DNA from 3 places in the Micrococcus antarcticus genome. Region 1 is predicted to be linked to each of the others. Evidence: riboswitches for the same ligand, from Rfam matches in the RefSeq annotation. Region 1 holds a riboswitch; each other region holds the start of a gene.
The links. Region 1 has a riboswitch for thiamine pyrophosphate ahead of thiC (phosphomethylpyrimidine synthase ThiC). Riboswitches for the same ligand answer to the same signal wherever they lie in the genome.
Positions count from the first base shown of each region.

Region 2: it holds a riboswitch for thiamine pyrophosphate, as region 1 does, so the genes downstream of both, LG274_RS06330 (thiamine ABC transporter substrate binding subunit) here and thiC (phosphomethylpyrimidine synthase ThiC) in region 1, are expected to answer to the same signal.
Region 3: it holds a riboswitch for thiamine pyrophosphate, as region 1 does, so the genes downstream of both, LG274_RS01400 (NUDIX hydrolase) here and thiC (phosphomethylpyrimidine synthase ThiC) in region 1, are expected to answer to the same signal.

Region 1 is NZ_CP085253.1:53,845-58,844, forward strand. It holds gene LG274_RS00280 (hypothetical protein) at 1-413, opposite strand, end outside; gene thiC (phosphomethylpyrimidine synthase ThiC) at 787-2,646, opposite strand; TPP riboswitch at 2,645-2,756, opposite strand; gene thiD (bifunctional hydroxymethylpyrimidine kinase/phosphomethylpyrimidine kinase) at 2,830-3,693, shown strand; gene LG274_RS00295 (thiamine phosphate synthase) at 3,881-4,594, opposite strand; TPP riboswitch at 4,641-4,745, shown strand; gene LG274_RS00300 (FAD-dependent oxidoreductase) at 4,750-5,000, shown strand, end outside.
Region 2 is NZ_CP085253.1:1,360,917-1,365,916, forward strand. It holds gene LG274_RS06320 (agmatine deiminase family protein) at 1-748, shown strand, start outside; gene LG274_RS06325 (AI-2E family transporter) at 642-2,039, opposite strand; TPP riboswitch at 2,085-2,190, shown strand; gene LG274_RS06330 (thiamine ABC transporter substrate binding subunit) at 2,251-3,378, shown strand; gene LG274_RS06335 (ABC transporter permease) at 3,375-5,000, shown strand, end outside.
Region 3 is NZ_CP085253.1:285,626-290,625, forward strand. It holds one part of gene LG274_RS01380 (IS3 family transposase) at 1-295, shown strand, start outside; gene LG274_RS01385 (hydroxyethylthiazole kinase) at 333-887, shown strand; gene thiE (thiamine phosphate synthase) at 884-1,522, shown strand; gene thiD (bifunctional hydroxymethylpyrimidine kinase/phosphomethylpyrimidine kinase) at 1,560-2,441, opposite strand; gene LG274_RS01400 (NUDIX hydrolase) at 2,438-2,935, opposite strand; TPP riboswitch at 2,951-3,070, opposite strand; gene mobF (MobF family relaxase) at 3,473-5,000, shown strand, end outside.

The DNA of each region.
Region 1 (5,000 bases):
TCCACGACGCGGTCGACCGGAATGCCGACGGCCCCCACGGGTGCACGGTTCAGGCTGTAGGTCATGCGAGTTTTCGGCGCCGTGAATGAAAGAGTGTCTTTGTACGTCATGGAAGCGCTCACGCGCTGCCCGCAGGCGGTTGCGCATGCAGTGGTCGCAGTCCGAGTGCCTTGGGATCCGCCGGAGTATGTGATGCTGCCCCCGCTGTACCGGTCCCCGTTGCTTTGCTTCACGCAGATGGTGACGCTGATGTTGCCGTAGTAGTTGACGGAAAGTGAGACGTGGTCGTTCGTGACGATCCAGCCATTCCCAGAAGCGACCGTGGCTGCTGCTGCGCTCGAAGCCAAGGCGGCAGCAGCAGGCGTTGCTGTGCCCAGGATCCAGACTGTCGCGTCTTTCTTGGTCTTATACATGGCGGATTCCCTCCACAGGGCCCTCGCGGGCGAATGTGACACACATTACAGGTGTCGAACCGAACGCTAAGAAGTGTGTGTGTGTGTCAAGAGCTCACTCGCACCCTTCCTGCTGGCCCCTCAAGGCTGGTCACAGTGTCGCCCCAGCAGGTCCTTCCAGAGCCACCTCCAGGCGGCCGTCTCCTCGGGGGAAGCAACCTTGGACTGCGTGGCGGTGACTGCGGCCTTCGTGGGTTTCCCGTCGGCCGGCGGACGCGCCTCCATTCCGCCCAGGGGCAGCCGGTGGCCGCCGCGATCGCGGGCAGGTTCGCCCCGCGCGCGGGGGAGGTGCTCATGGCCAGCACCCTGGCCCCCGCGCCGCGGCACGGACCGCTCAGTCCCTCGCGAGCACCGCGTCCCCCTCGGGCCGGCGCAGGCTCGGCTCGGGCAGGTACACGGACCCGCCGGCGGCCCGGAACTCCGCGGACTTCGCGGCCATGCCAGCCTCGGCGATTCTCGCCTGCTCGGACGCGCCGCCGAACTCGCTGCGGATGTCCTGGCTGATGCGCATGGAGCAGAACTTCGGCCCGCACATCGAGCAGAAGTGGGCGGTCTTGGCGGGCTCGGCCGGCAGCGTCTCGTCGTGGTACTCCTCGGCGAGCTGCGGATCCAGGCCGAGGCCGAACTGGTCGCGCCAGCGGAACTCGAAGCGCGCCTTGGACAGCGCGTCGTCGCGGTCGCGGGCGCCGGGGTGGCCCTTGGCGACGTCGGCGGCGTGCGCGGCGATCTTGTAGGTGATCACACCCGTCTTCACGTCGTCCCGGTTCGGCAGGCCCAGGTGCTCCTTGGGCGTGACGTAGCAGAGCATCGCGGTGCCGTAGCGGGCGATCTCGGTGGCGCCGATGGCCGAGGTGATGTGGTCGTACGCCGGGGCGATGTCCGTGACGAGGGGGCCGAGCGTGTAGAACGGGGCCCCCTTGCACAGCTCCTGCTGGCGCTCCACGTTCTCCCGCACCAGGTGCAGCGGGATGTGGCCGGGGCCCTCCACCATGACCTGGACGTCGTACGCCCACGCCCGCTCCGTCAGCTCGGCCAGCGTGTCGAGCTCGGCGAACTGGGCGGCGTCGTTGGCGTCCGCCACGGAACCCGGCCGCAGGCCGTCGCCCAGGGAGAACGCGACGTCGTAGCGCGCGAAGATCTCGCAGAGCTCGTCGTAGTTCTCGTAGAGGAAGTTCTCCTTGTGGTGGCCCAGGCACCAGCCGGCCATGATCGAGCCGCCGCGGGAGACGATGCCGGTGACGCGGTCCGCGGACAGCGGCACGTGGCGCAGCAGCACGCCGGCGTGCACGGTCATGTAGTCCACGCCCTGCTCGCACTGCTCGATCACGGTGTCGCGGAAGATCTCCCAGGTCAGGGCCTGGTGGTCGCCGCCGACCTTCTCGAGGGCCTGGTAGATCGGCACGGTGCCGATCGGCACCGGGGAGTTGCGCAGGATCCACTCGCGGGTGGTGTGGATGTCGTCGCCCGTGGACAGGTCCATCACGGTGTCCGCGCCCCAGCGGGTGGCCCACTGCAGCTTCGAGACCTCCTCGGCGATCGACGACGTCACCGCCGAGTTGCCGATGTTCGCGTTGACCTTCACGGCGAACGCCTTGCCGATGATCATCGGCTCCGACTCGGGGTGGTTCACGTTCGCCGGGATGATGGCGCGGCCGGCCGCGACCTCGGAGCGCACCAGCTCCACGTCCACGCCCTCGCGCAGGGCGGCGTAGCGCATCTCCGGGGTGATCTCCCCGCGGCGGGCGTAGTGCATCTGGGTCACGCGCCGGCCCTCGACCGAGCGCAGGGGTGCGCGCTTGTCTCCCTGCCACTCCTGGGTGGAGGCGCCGCGGCGCACGGCCGAGCGGCCGTCGTCGAGCAGGTCGCGCTCGCGGCCCGCGTACTCCTCGACGTCGCCGCGCGTGCGGATCCACTCCGCGCGCAGGGGCGGAAGGCCGCGGGTGGGGTCGGCGCCCGGGCCCATGGTGCGGTACACGGTGAGCGGCTCGTTCGGGGTGCCGTCGGGGGAGTCGTCCTGGTGCACGCGGGTCACCGGCACGCGGATGCCGTGCTCGGGGTCCTCGAGGAAGCCCAGGCGGTGCGTGGGGTAGTTCTCCTCCGCGACGACGGCGGCGCCGGCCTCGGCGGACTCGGACGCGGCGGCCTCGGCGGGGGCAGGGGTGGTGGGCGGAGCGGTGCGCTCGGAAACGGCCATGGCCGTGTCTCCTTCTTCCTTCGCCGGCATGACCCGGACAGGTTCAGACGGTGGTCGGACGGCGTCAGTCCGATCTCAGCCCCATGCCAGGGGCCCCCGTGGGGATACCACGGACGCTAGACCATCCGGGCCGCGTGTGTCGAACCGCCCGGCGGGGGCGCCGGACGTGGCACCCTGGGCCGCATGAGCGCCCCCGACTGCCGGTCCGTGCCCCGCGTCCTGTCCATCGCCGGCTCCGACTCCGGCGGCGGCGCCGGCATCCAGGCCGACCTCAAGACCATCGCGGCGTGGGGCGGCTACGGGCTCACCGCGATCACGGCCGTCACGGCGCAGAACACGCAGGGCGTGCAGGCGGTGCATCCGCTGCCCGTCGACGTCGTCCGCGCCCAGCTGGACTCGGTCGCCGCGGACATCGGGCTCGACGCCGTGAAGATCGGCATGCTCGGCTCGCCCGAGCTCCGGGATGCCGTCCGCGACTGGCTCGAGCGGGTCCGGCCCCCGCGCGTCGTGCTGGATCCCGTGATGGTGGCGAGCTCGGGGGACGCGCTCTCCGACGCCGCCGTGCCCGCCGGGTGGGCGCCGCTGCTCGCAGCGGTGGACGTCGTCACGCCCAACCTGCCCGAACTCGCGGCGTTGACCGGCGCGGACGTCCCCGCGCGGTGGGCGGACGCCCTGGAGCTGGCCCGCGGCCTCGCCGCGGAGCACGGCGTGACGGTCGTCCTGAAGGGCGGCCACCTCCGGCATGCCGCGGACCTCGCGGAAGGGGTCCCGGACGCCGTGATCGGCCCCGAAGGCCGGGTCACCGAGGTGCGCGGCGCGCGCGTCTCCTCCCGGTCGACGCATGGAACGGGCTGCACGCTCTCCTCGGCGCTCGCGGTGCTCGCCGCGGGCGGGACGGCCTGGGAGGACGCCCTGCGCACGGCCAAGCCGTGGCTCGCGGAGGCCATCGCGGCGGGGGAGCGGCTCGACGTCGGCCGGCGCACCGACCGCTGGCACGGCCCGCTCGACCACAGCCATCGGGACCGGGGGGCGGGCGATCGGGACTGATCGTTCTGGAATGGCTGCCCTCGAACCATGGGCAGACCCAGGGAGTTCGACGAGGCCGCTCCTGGAGGTACCCCTCGACGAGACGCAGGAGCACGACCGCGTCATGGTCACGGTCGATGACCCCGTGGCGAGGGCGGGGGTCGTCCACGCGGCGCTGCCGCGCCGCTCCCACCCGGGCGCGGCAGCGTCAGCCCGTGACCGCCGCACGCAGACTCCGCGCCGCCGCCTCCGGATCGTCGGCGCCGGTCACGGCCCGCACCACCACGATCCGCTCGGCGCCCGTGCCCAGCACCGCGGGCACACGGTCCTCGTCGATCCCGCCGATCGCGAAGAACACACGTCCCGCCGCCTCGCCGCCGGGGGCGGTGATCTCCGCCGCGAACCGCGGCAGAGCGAGCCCCACGGCGGCCCGGCCGGGCTTGGTCGGCGTCTCCCACACCGGCCCGGTGCAGAAGTAGTCCAGCTCCGGATCGGCCGCGGCCCCGCGCACCTGCTCCTCGGTGCGGCAGGACCGCCCGAGCAGCACCTCGGGGCCGAGCACGCGCCTCGCCTGCGTGCTCGTCAGGTCGTCCTGGCCCGCGTGGAACACGTCCGCGCCGGCCAGGAGTGCGACGTCGGCCCGGTCGTTCGCGGCGGACAGCGCCCCGTGCTCGCGCGCCAGCTCCACCACGATCGCCAGGGCCTCGAGCTCGACGCCCACCTCGACCCGCTTGTCCCGCACCTGCAGGGCGTCCACGCCGCCGCGAAAGCACGCGGCCGCGAAGGCGGCGAACGCGCCGGCGTCAAGGGCGCCGTCGTCGCGGACGTGGCGGGAGAGGTCCGTGCAGACGTACAGGCGGGCGCCCGCGAGGCGGCGGGCGCGCTCGGCGCGTGTGGCGAGGGCGGCGGGGCGGTGCGGCATGCGCCCACCCTGCCACGTCCGCCCACCGGGCGTATGCTGGGCGGCATCCATGGGAGCCCGCGCCACAGCGGGCTGAGAGGGACGCAGTCCGCGCACGCGCGGGGCGCGCCGACCATCAGACTCGATGCGGATCATGCCGCCGTGAGGAGGAGCCCATGCGCTGCGTGGTGGTGGGGGCCGGGATCGTCGGCCTCGCGACGGCCGTGCGCCTGCGGGACGCCGGCCACGAGGTGACCGTGATCGCCCCAGACCTGGACGCGCCCGCCGTCGGCGACGCCGCCACCCACGCCGCGGCCGGCATGCTCGCCCCGCTCGGGGAGACCCAGTACTCGCAGTCCGGGCTCGGCGCGCTCCTCGCCCGGTCCTGGGCGCTCACCGGCGACCTCGTCGCCCGGATCGAGGCCGG
Region 2 (5,000 bases), 1.3 Mb from region 1:
GCACCGCGACGCCGCGGTGGGCGGCGCGATCGCCCGCGCCGCCGGGCTCCCCGTGCGCACCCCGCTGCTGGCCGCCTCCCGCGACTCGTGGGTGACGGACGGGGCGGGCACCGCCGTGGTCGACGCCGGCGCCGTGCTGGCCCCGGAGGTCAACCCGGGCTGGAGCGCCGCTCAGGCGGAGGCCGAGCTCGCGGGCCTGCTGGGCGTCACGCGCGTGGTCTGGACCGCCCTGCCCCGGCGTCCGGGGAGCGGGCCTTTCGGCGGACCGGGCCACCTCGGCGGCTGGATGCGCTTCGTCGAGCCGGGGCGGCTGGCGGTGCACTGGCGTGCCGACCGGTTCCACCCCGAGCACGCGGTCGGCGCGGCCGCGCTGCGCGGACTCCAGGGCACGCCGGACGCGGCAGGCCGTGCGCTGCGCGTGCGCACCGTGCCCGGGGGCGCGCTGCCCGAGGCCTACGACCCCGCCGAGCAGGGGGTGCGCTCGCTCGTGGACGCCGTCCCGATGGGCGGGCACGTGCTGCGGCCGGCGTTCGAGGACGCGCCGACGGAGGAGGCGGCCACGGCGCTCACGGCCGAGCTGCACCCGGGACGGCGTCAGCTGCGCTTCCCGGCGCCTCCCCTGCTGCGCCTGGCCGGCTCCCTCACCGACCTGGTGCTGGTGCAGCCCCGTTTGCAAGACCGGCCACGGGATCCGGGGCCGGACTCAGCGGCGGCCCCGCATCCTCCGGCCGCTCCCCCACGCCGCTGACCCCGGCGGGGGGCTGCCCCCGCTTGGCGCGCCGGGCCTCCGCGGGGCTCAGGCCCACGCTCACCCCGCGCGCCTCCTCGCGCGTGTGGCTGCCCTCCTCCGCGGAGGAGCCGCCGCGCAGCCGGGCCAGAAGGGTGGACTGCCTCCGCTCCATGCCCTTCAGGTCCGAGGCGATCAGCGAGTTGATCCACCGTGCGTTCGGATCGGCGTCGATCAGGATGGCCTTGGCCAGCAGGGTGCACGGGAGGGCGAGGATCGCACCGAGCGGGCCGAGGACCCACGCCCAGAACAGCAGGGAGAGGAAGCTGACGGTGGGGATCACGCCGATCGCGTCCCCGGCCACCTTGGGCTGGATGATGGACTGCAGCACGAAGTTGAGCACCGAGTAGCTGATGACGACGCCGAGGAAGGCGGGCCAGCCGCCCTCCGCGAGGCCCAGGATGGCCGGCGGGATCAGGCCGATGATGAAGCCGATGTTGGGCACGTAGTTGGTGAGGAAGCTCAGCACGCCCCACACGAGGGCCATCGGCACGCCGATCACCAGGAGCGCCACGACGTCCAGGACGGCCACGATCAGCCCGAACACGGTGGTCACCACCCAGTACCGGCGCACGCCGCCCGCGAAGTCCATGAGCGCCTGGCCGAACTCCCGGCGGGCCGAGCTCAGCAGCTGGACGCGGCGCTCCACGGCCATGGAGTCCATGGCCAGGAAGAACATCCCCATGACCACGGTGATCAGCAGGCCCACCACCGCGTAGACGTTGGACGCGATGGCGGTCAGCGCGGTGACGGCGGCGCCCGTGACCTGCTTGATGTCCACGGCCTGCAGCTGCGCGTTCACCATGTCCGGGGTGAGCCCCTGGGAGGACAGCCACGCCGAGACGTCCTGCATGATCGCCTGGAACCGCCCCGCGTACTCGGGCAGGGAGCTCACCAGCTCGAGCCCGGACCAGAAGATCAGCCCCACGAACACGGCCAGCACGGTGACCACGAGGAGCACCGTGGCCGTGGCCCCGAGGACGGGGTGCACGCCGCGCTCGATCAGCCAGCGCTGCAGGGGGTAGGCCACGATCACGAGGTTCAGCCCGAGGAAGACGGGCGCGATGATGGAGGCGATGCCCTGCAGGAACTGCACGAGCACCACGAGGCCCGCGAGCGTCAGCACGATCACGAGCATGCGCGGCCACATCCGGTGCGGCCGGCGGATGTCCCAGTCGGAGGCCGGCGTCGCCGGGGCGACCTGGGGGGCGGGGGCGGGTCCGGCCGGCGCGGCCTCGTCGGGGGTGCTCACGCGTGCAGTCTAAGGTCGGCGCGGACGCGATAGGCTGGCTCCAGTCCACATCGACAGGGGAGCGCCGCAGCGGCGCTGAGAGTGCGGTCCGCCGCAGACCCTCGAACCTGCTCCGGCTCGCACCGGCGAAGGAAGTCGAGACCCTTTCCCGGGGCGTCCGCATGCCGCGGGCCCGCCCCCGGCCCCTCCCGCCGCGCAGGAGGAGACCCGCATGACCCGCACCGCCACCGAACACGCCCGCCGCCCGCGCACCGCCGCGCTGGCGGCCCTCTCCGTCGCCGCCCTCGCCCTCACGGGCTGCTCGCTCTCCGGCCAGGGGGGCTCCGGCTCCTCCTCCGCGGCGGGCTCCGCGGACGCCGCGGCCGCGGCCACCACGTCCGGCTCCGACTCCGCGGGCGGTGGCAAGACCGTCACGATCATGACCCATGACTCCTTCGCGCTGCCCGAGGAGCTCATCGCCCGGTTCGAGCAGGAGTCGGGCCACCAGCTCTCCACCACCGCCCCGGGCGACGCCGGCTCCGTGGTCAACCAGCTGCTGCTCGCCAAGGACCACCCCACGGTGGACGGCGTGTACGGCATCGAGGACCACTCCACGCACCGGCTCATCGACGAGGGCGTGGTGGCCGAGTACACCCCCGCGAACCTGCCCGAGTCCGCGAAGGACCGCGTGGTCGAGGGCCGGATGATCCCCGTGGACCAGGGCCAGGTGTGCCTCAACGTGGACACCCCGTGGTTCGAGGCGGAGGGGGTGGAGGTCCCCGACTCCCTCGAGGACGTCACCGACCCCCAGTACGCGACGCTGACGGTGCTCACCAGCCCCGTGACCTCCTCCCCCGGCCTCGCCCTCCTGGCCGCCACCAAGGAGGAGTTCGGCGACGACTGGAGGGGCTGGTGGGAGAAGGCCCTCGACGGCGGCGCCAAGGTGGACGCCTCGTGGTCGGACGCGTACTACACCGACTTCTCCGGCGGCGAGGGCAAGGGCGAGTACCCGATCGTGCTCTCCTACTCCTCCTCCCCCGCGTTCGCCCCGGCCACGGACGTCCTGGAGGCCTCCTGCACCCCGCAGACGGAGTACGCCGGCGTCGTCGAGGGCGCGAAGAACCCCGAGGGCGCGCAGGCGTTCATCGACTTCCTCCTCTCCGAGGACGTGCAGAAGGCGCTGCCGGAGTCCATGTACATGTACCCGATCGACGAGTCCGTGGAGCTGCCCGCCGAGTGGGCCGAGAACGCCCCCCTCGCCGAGGACCCCATCTCCCCGGATCCGAAGGCCGTGGACGCCGAGCGCGAGGAGCTGCTCAAGGAGTGGACCGCGCTGCACGAGGAGCACGCCGGGAAGTGACCTCTCAGGTCCCCGGCCCGCCCGCGCTCGCCGAGCCCGTCCTCGCGCCCCCGGGTCGCCCCGCGGGCGGACGGCCACGGCGCCGCACGCGGGCCGGCGGGGACGGGATCGGCGCGTGGTGGCTGCTCGCCGCCGTCGTGCCGCTCGCGTTCCTGGCGGTGTTCTTCGCGTGGCCCGTGGCGGCCATGCTGTGGCGCGGCGTGTCCGCGGACGGCGCACTGGACCTCACCGCGTTCGGCGAGGTCCTCGCCCGCGAGCGCACATGGCGGATCCTCGGGCAGACCCTGGGGATGGCGGCGGCCGGCACGGTGGCCGCCCTCCTGCTCGGGCTGCCGGCCGCACTCGTGCTGCACCGCCGGGCGTTCCCGGGCCGCGCGCTGCTGCGCGCGGTGGTGACGGTCCCGTTCGTGCTGCCCACCGTCGTCGTGGGCGTGGCGTTCCGCGCCGTGCTGGCCCCCGGCGGGCCGCTGGGGTGGACGGGCCTGGACCAGTCCACCGCCGCCGTCGTGCTGGCCCTCGTGTTCTTCAACGTCTCCGTGGTGGTCCGCCAGGTGGGCGCGCTGTGGGCGTCGCTGGACCCGCGGCAGGAGGAGGCCGCGCGCACCCTCGGGGCCTCGCCCTGGCGCGCGTTCCGCACCGTGACCCTCCCGCAGCTGGCGCCCGCCGTGGCCAGCTCGGCCGCACTCGTGTTCCTCTTCTGCTCCTCGGCGTTCGGGATCGTCCAGACCCTGGGCCGGCCGGGCTACGGCACCCTCGAGTCCGAGATCTGGGTGCAGACCTCGGTGTACCTGGACCTGCGGGTGGCCGCGGTGTTCTCCACGCTGCAGTTCCTGGTGGTCATGGCCGCCGTCGGGATCTCCGGGGCCACCGCGGCGCGGAGCGTGCGCGCCCTGCGCCTGCGGGACGCCCCGCTGCGCCGCCTCACCCGCGCGGACGCGCTGCCCGTGGCCGCCACGCTGGCCACCGCGGCGCTCGTGCTGCTGCCGCTGGGCACCCTCGTGCTCCGCTCCTTCCACTCGAGCCAGGGGTGGGGGCTGCGCAACTACACCCTGCTGGCCACGAGCTCGGGGGCCGGCTTCGCCGGCGGCACCACGCCCCTGGAGGCGCTGGACCACTCGTGGCGCACCGCCGTGGACGCCACGCTCCTCACCCTGCTCGCCGGCGTGCCGCTCGCGCTCCTGCTCACGCGGCCCGTGCGCTCGGCGCTCGCCCGGCGGGCCCAGCGCTGGCTCGACGGCGCCGTCCTGCTGCCCCTCGGCGTCTCCGCCGTGACGGTGGGCTTCGGGTTCGTCGTCTCCCTGCGGGCGCAGGCCCCGGACCTGGCCGCCTCGGGACTGCTCGTGCCGCTCGCGCAGGCGGTGGTGGCGCTGCCCCTCGTGGTGCGCTCGCTCGTGCCCGTGCTGGCCTCCGTCGACCCGCGGCTGCGGGAGGCCGCCCGCACACTCGGGGCGGGGCCGCTGCGCGTGCTGGCCACGGTGGACGGGCCGTTCCTGGCGCGTGGGCTGGGGCTGGCGGCGGGGTTCGCGTTCGCGGTGTCCCTCGGTGAGTTCGGGGCCACGAGCTTCCTCGCCAGCCCGGACCGACCCACGCTGCCCGTGCTGATCGTGCGGCTGCTCGGCCGG
Region 3 (5,000 bases), 230 kb from region 1:
CGTCAGCTTGGCGTACTCGGACGCGCTCATCACCGCCGGGGTGACGGCTTCGGTAGGCACCGTGGGCGACTCTTACGACAACGCCCTGGCCGAGACCGTGAACGGGCTCTACAAGGCCGAGCTCATCCACTCCAAGCGGATCTGGGAGTCCGTCGAGGCGGTCGAGCTGGCCACCATGGGGTGGGTGCACTGGTGGAACACGCAGCGTCTCCACGAAGCGCTCGGCTACCGCACTCCAGTGGAGGTCGAGGCGGCCTACACTCACGACCAGGATTCAGCGCCCGTTGCGTCCTGACCTCGGAACGAAACCCAGGGCGCTTCAGTTGGACCCAGTGGCGATCGGTGCGCTGCCCGTCCGCACAGACCTCGCCGTCGACCTCATCCGATTCCATCCCACCGCCGTGCGAGGAAACGCCTCCGAAATCCTTGCGCTCGCGGGCGCCAGCTCGGGAGGTCGCGGTGTGGACGCCACCGATTCCACCTACACCGCAGCCACGGCGGCGATCACCTTCGCCCGAGAACACGACAACGTGATCGCCGTCTCTGGGCCCGAAGATCTCATCACCGACGGCAAGGCCATGGTGCGCGTGGCGAACGGTGACGCGCTCCTGACCCGCATGACGGGCGGAGGATGCGCACTGGGGTCGGTCATCGCAGCCGTTCTGGCCGTGCGCGGCCAGATTTCCACGCTGGACGCTACAGCGTCCGCCCATGTGATCTACGGGATTGCTGCCGAGCGGGCCGCACGCGGTGCTGCGGGTCCAGGATCGTTCGCGGTTCGGTTCCTCGACGCGCTCGCGAGTCTGTCGCCGGAGGAGGCCGTCGAGGCCGCGCGAGTACGGGCGGAGCACGCGAGCACCCCGGAACCGAACGGGGCAGGCGCGTGAAGCTTGGGCTGTATGTGATCACGGACCGGGACATCTGCGGCGCTCGCGGAGTCGCCGAGACCGTGCGCAGAGCGGTTCGGGGTGGCGCGAGGATCGTGCAACTGCGTGACAAGAAGGCGGGTTTCGATGATCAGTTGCGCCAGGTAGAGGAACTCGCGGAAGCTATCGACGGACGCGCGCGGCTCATAGTGAACGATCGCCTCGATGTGGCGATCGCAGCCCGCGATCGCGGCATTCTCGTAGACGGCGTACACCTCGGCCAAGGAGACGCGAGGGCGCTCACCGCGCGGCAAGCACTCGGCAGGCACGCCATCGTAGGCCTCACCGCGAACACCTCCGCGCATCTGGCAGCGGTCTCGCAGCTACCCGCGGGCACGGTCGACTACCTGGGCGTCGGCGTGATTCGACCGACCACGACCAAGCCGGATCACCCGCCCGCGCTCGGCGTCGATGGTTTCGCTGAGCTTGTGGCGAATACGCAGATCCCGTGCGTGGCGATCGGCGGAATCACGCTGGCGGATGTCGCGCCGCTCAAGCGCGCCGGCGCGGCTGGAATCGCCGTCGTCTCCGCGGTGTGCGCAGCGGCAGACCCCGAAAGCGCCGCTCGCACGCTTACGCGTGAGTGGGAGCGCTAACGGTGACGATCGTATGCGTGCTCCATTCCCCCACGCGTCATCGGCTGTTCCCATGTTCGGCTGATTGCGTTGTCGTCGTTTCGCCAGTCCCAGACAGTTCGGCGAGCGAACGGGGCAGCTCTCGCCAGAGCTGATGAAAGTGATGCAGAGGCCCGTGCCCGTGCCCGACATCGAGATCTTCGCTGGCTGCCAGCGCACCGTGGAGGTAGGCCTTCGCCATCCGCGCACTATCCTCGACCGAGCAGGTGGGCAGCAACGCCGCGATCGCGGCCGATAAGGTGCAGCCGGTACCGTGATCACTTCGCGTCCGGATGCGAGGTGCCGAAAGTTCGATCGTCGTCTGCGGCCCGTGCAGCAGGTCGACGCTCTGCGCCGATCCGTGCAGGTGCCCGCCTTTGAGCAGTATCCACTCCGAGCCAAGCTGGCGCAGCTCCACCGCACTGGTGCGCATCGCATCGAGCGACCACTTGGCATCAGTGCCGAGCAGGACGTCGGCCTCGGGCAGATTCGGCGTCGTCACCGTCGCCAGCGGCACCAGAAGCTCACTGATCGCCGCGACCGCATCAGGCTCCAGAAGATGATCGCCGCTCTTCGCGACCATGACCGGATCGAGCACAATGTTCCCCGCGCGATGAGCATAAAGCCGTTGCGCGATGGTCTCGACGATGCGCGCATTGGCGACCATGCCGATCTTGACCGCATCGACCCGAACATCGTCGAACACCGCGTCGATCTGATCACCCACGAAGCTCGGATCGAGGGCAACGAACGAGCGCACACCGCGCGTGTTCTGCGCCACCACCGCGGTGATGGCCGCCATGGCGTAACCGCCCATGGCCGAGAACGCCTTAATGTCGGCATGAATACCGGCCCCGCCGGTCGGATCAGTGCCGGCGATGGAGAGGATGTTCATCGTCATCGCGCGATCCCCTCGGCTTCGGCGAGGGCGGCCGCGTGACGCGCGACGTCCGCGACGTCGAGACTCAGCGCCATTGCTGGATCATCCAGTTCCCCGAGATCAAACCACCGCACCTCAAGCGCATCATCACCCGCTACGGGTTCACCCGAGATCCATCGGCACAGCACCGCGACCAGCACGAAATGTTGCCGCAGACAGCCGCTCTCGTCGCGATCGAACGCGTCGACGGCTGTGAACACCCGGTGTGCCTCGCCCCGAACCCCCGTCTCCTCCAGAAGCTCACGAACCGCGGCCTGCTCGATCGTTTCCCCACCTTCGATCTTCCCGCCTGGAAACCCCCAGCGACCAGCATCGGGCGGATTGGCGCGCCGCACCAGCAGCACCCTGCCCTCTCGGAAGACCGCGGCGATCGTCGCCACAACCGGACGCACCGCCGACACACTGGAAGGAAAACGAGCGTTATTCAATGACGATGACACGGCGGCCTCTCTCACGAGGCCGGCAAAGGATCGAGCCGACTAGACCTGTCCCTTCGCCGGCATGATCCGGATCAGGTTCAAAGGGTCACCGTGACGCCTTACGGCCTAACGGAATCTCAGCCCCTTATCGGGACACCCCTCGGTACCCGCCACGCTAACATCGGCGGCCACAAGGAGCAACGCCCCCACCCAGCCCTCGCGGGCACCTCGACGTGAGACTCCGCGCGCGACGATGCAGCGACCCAGCAGGAACCAGAGCCATCCGGAGGTCACCCGCGCGCCGGGTCGGTGATTTTGCTCAGCGAGTTCGCGAGAAAGCGGTCACTTTCGGCGGCGTGGTTGTGCCCGGGAGAACATGTTGCGTGGCAGCGAGCCAGGACCCTCGATCACCGTGCGTTCTGCCAGTGTGTCAGCGTCACGCCCACCCGATACCGGCAGCTCAGTCGCGAACCTCGCCATGCGGTCGCGTGATGACATTCGCTGAGAGGGGTGCGCAGTCCTACCCGCTCGTCGGACGCCGATGGTGTGCACCTGGTCAGCATGACGGTGTCGATGCGGGTCATGAGCGCGGGTGACGGCTACAAGTACCTGTTGCGCTCGGTCGCCGCAGCTGATGGTGAGCGTTCGCTGTCGACTCCGTTGACGCGCTACTACGCCGAGCACGGTACCCCGCCGGGACGGTGGCTCGGCTCCGGCCTCACCGGCCTTGGCGGTGGTCGCCTCGGGAGCGGCGATCAAGTTTCGGAGGCGCAGCTTCAGCTCTTGATCGGGATGGGCCGCGACCCCGTCACCGGAGAGCCACTCGGTAGAGCGTTCCCCGCGTACGCTCCGGTCACCGAACGCATCAAGCATCGGGTCGACCGACTGCCGAGCGACTTGGGGCCAGCTGGACGGGCGGAGGCGATCGCGCAGATCGAGGCCGAAGAAGCCGCACGCGGGACCCGTCGCGCCGTGGCCGGCTTCGACTACACATTTTCCGTCCCGAAATCCGTCTCGGTGCTATGGGCTGTGGCTGACGCGGGGACTCAGGCGCTGATCGCCGAAGCCCACCACGACGCGGTCGCCGGGGTAGTGGATTTCATGGAACGTGAGGTCGCCGCCACCCGCACCGGCGTCACCGCCGGCGACGGGGCGGTCGCGCAGGTCGACGTGACCGGGCTGATCGCCACGGCGTTCGATCACTACGACTCCCGCGCCGGTGACCCGCAGTTGCACACCCATGTCGTGGTCAGCAACAAGATTCAGACCGCGTTCGATGGGAAGTGGCGGTCGTTGGACGGCCGGCCGATGCACGCCGCCGTGGTCGCCCTGTCCGAGCATTACAACGCGGTTCTCGCCGATCGACTCACCCGCACCTTTGGCGTCGGCTGGGAGGCCCGGGAACGGGGCCGGGATCGGAATCCGTCCTGGGAGATCGCGGCTGTCCCCGATGAGTTGATCGCCGCCTTCTCGACCCGCTCGCACGACATCGAGGCTGAGGCTGACCGGCTCATCGCCGAGCATGTGGCGAAGCATGGTCGACGTCCCTCTGCGGCGACGATCATGAAGCTCCGTGCCCAAGCCACCCTCGCGACCCGCCCGGACAAAGAGGTGCGATCGCTGGCTGACCTCACTGCCGAGTGGCGCAGCCGCGCCACCACCATCCTCGGAGACGACGCAACATCGTGGGCCAGCCGCTCGACGAGCAACGAGCCGCCATCAGTGCTGCGCGCCGACGACGTGCCCCTGGAACTAGTTACTGAACTCGGCGCCTCGGTCGTGACCGTAGTGGGTGAGAAGCGGTCGACGTGGCGGCGCTGGAATCTGCATGCGGAAGCCTCACGGCAGACGATGGGCTGGCGGTTCGCCAGCGCACGGGATCGTGAGGCGATCGTCGGGATGGTCACCGACGCGTCCGAGATTGCCTCGCTGCGGCTTACGCCGCCCGACCTCGCCACGTCACCGGCGGCATTCCGCCGCATCGACGGCACGAGCGTCTTCCGGCCGCGGCACTCCACGGTGTTCTCTTCTGAAGAACTGCTCGCGGCTGAGGATCGCCTGCTCGCCCGCTCCCGCACCCTCACCGGGCCGACGGTTGCGC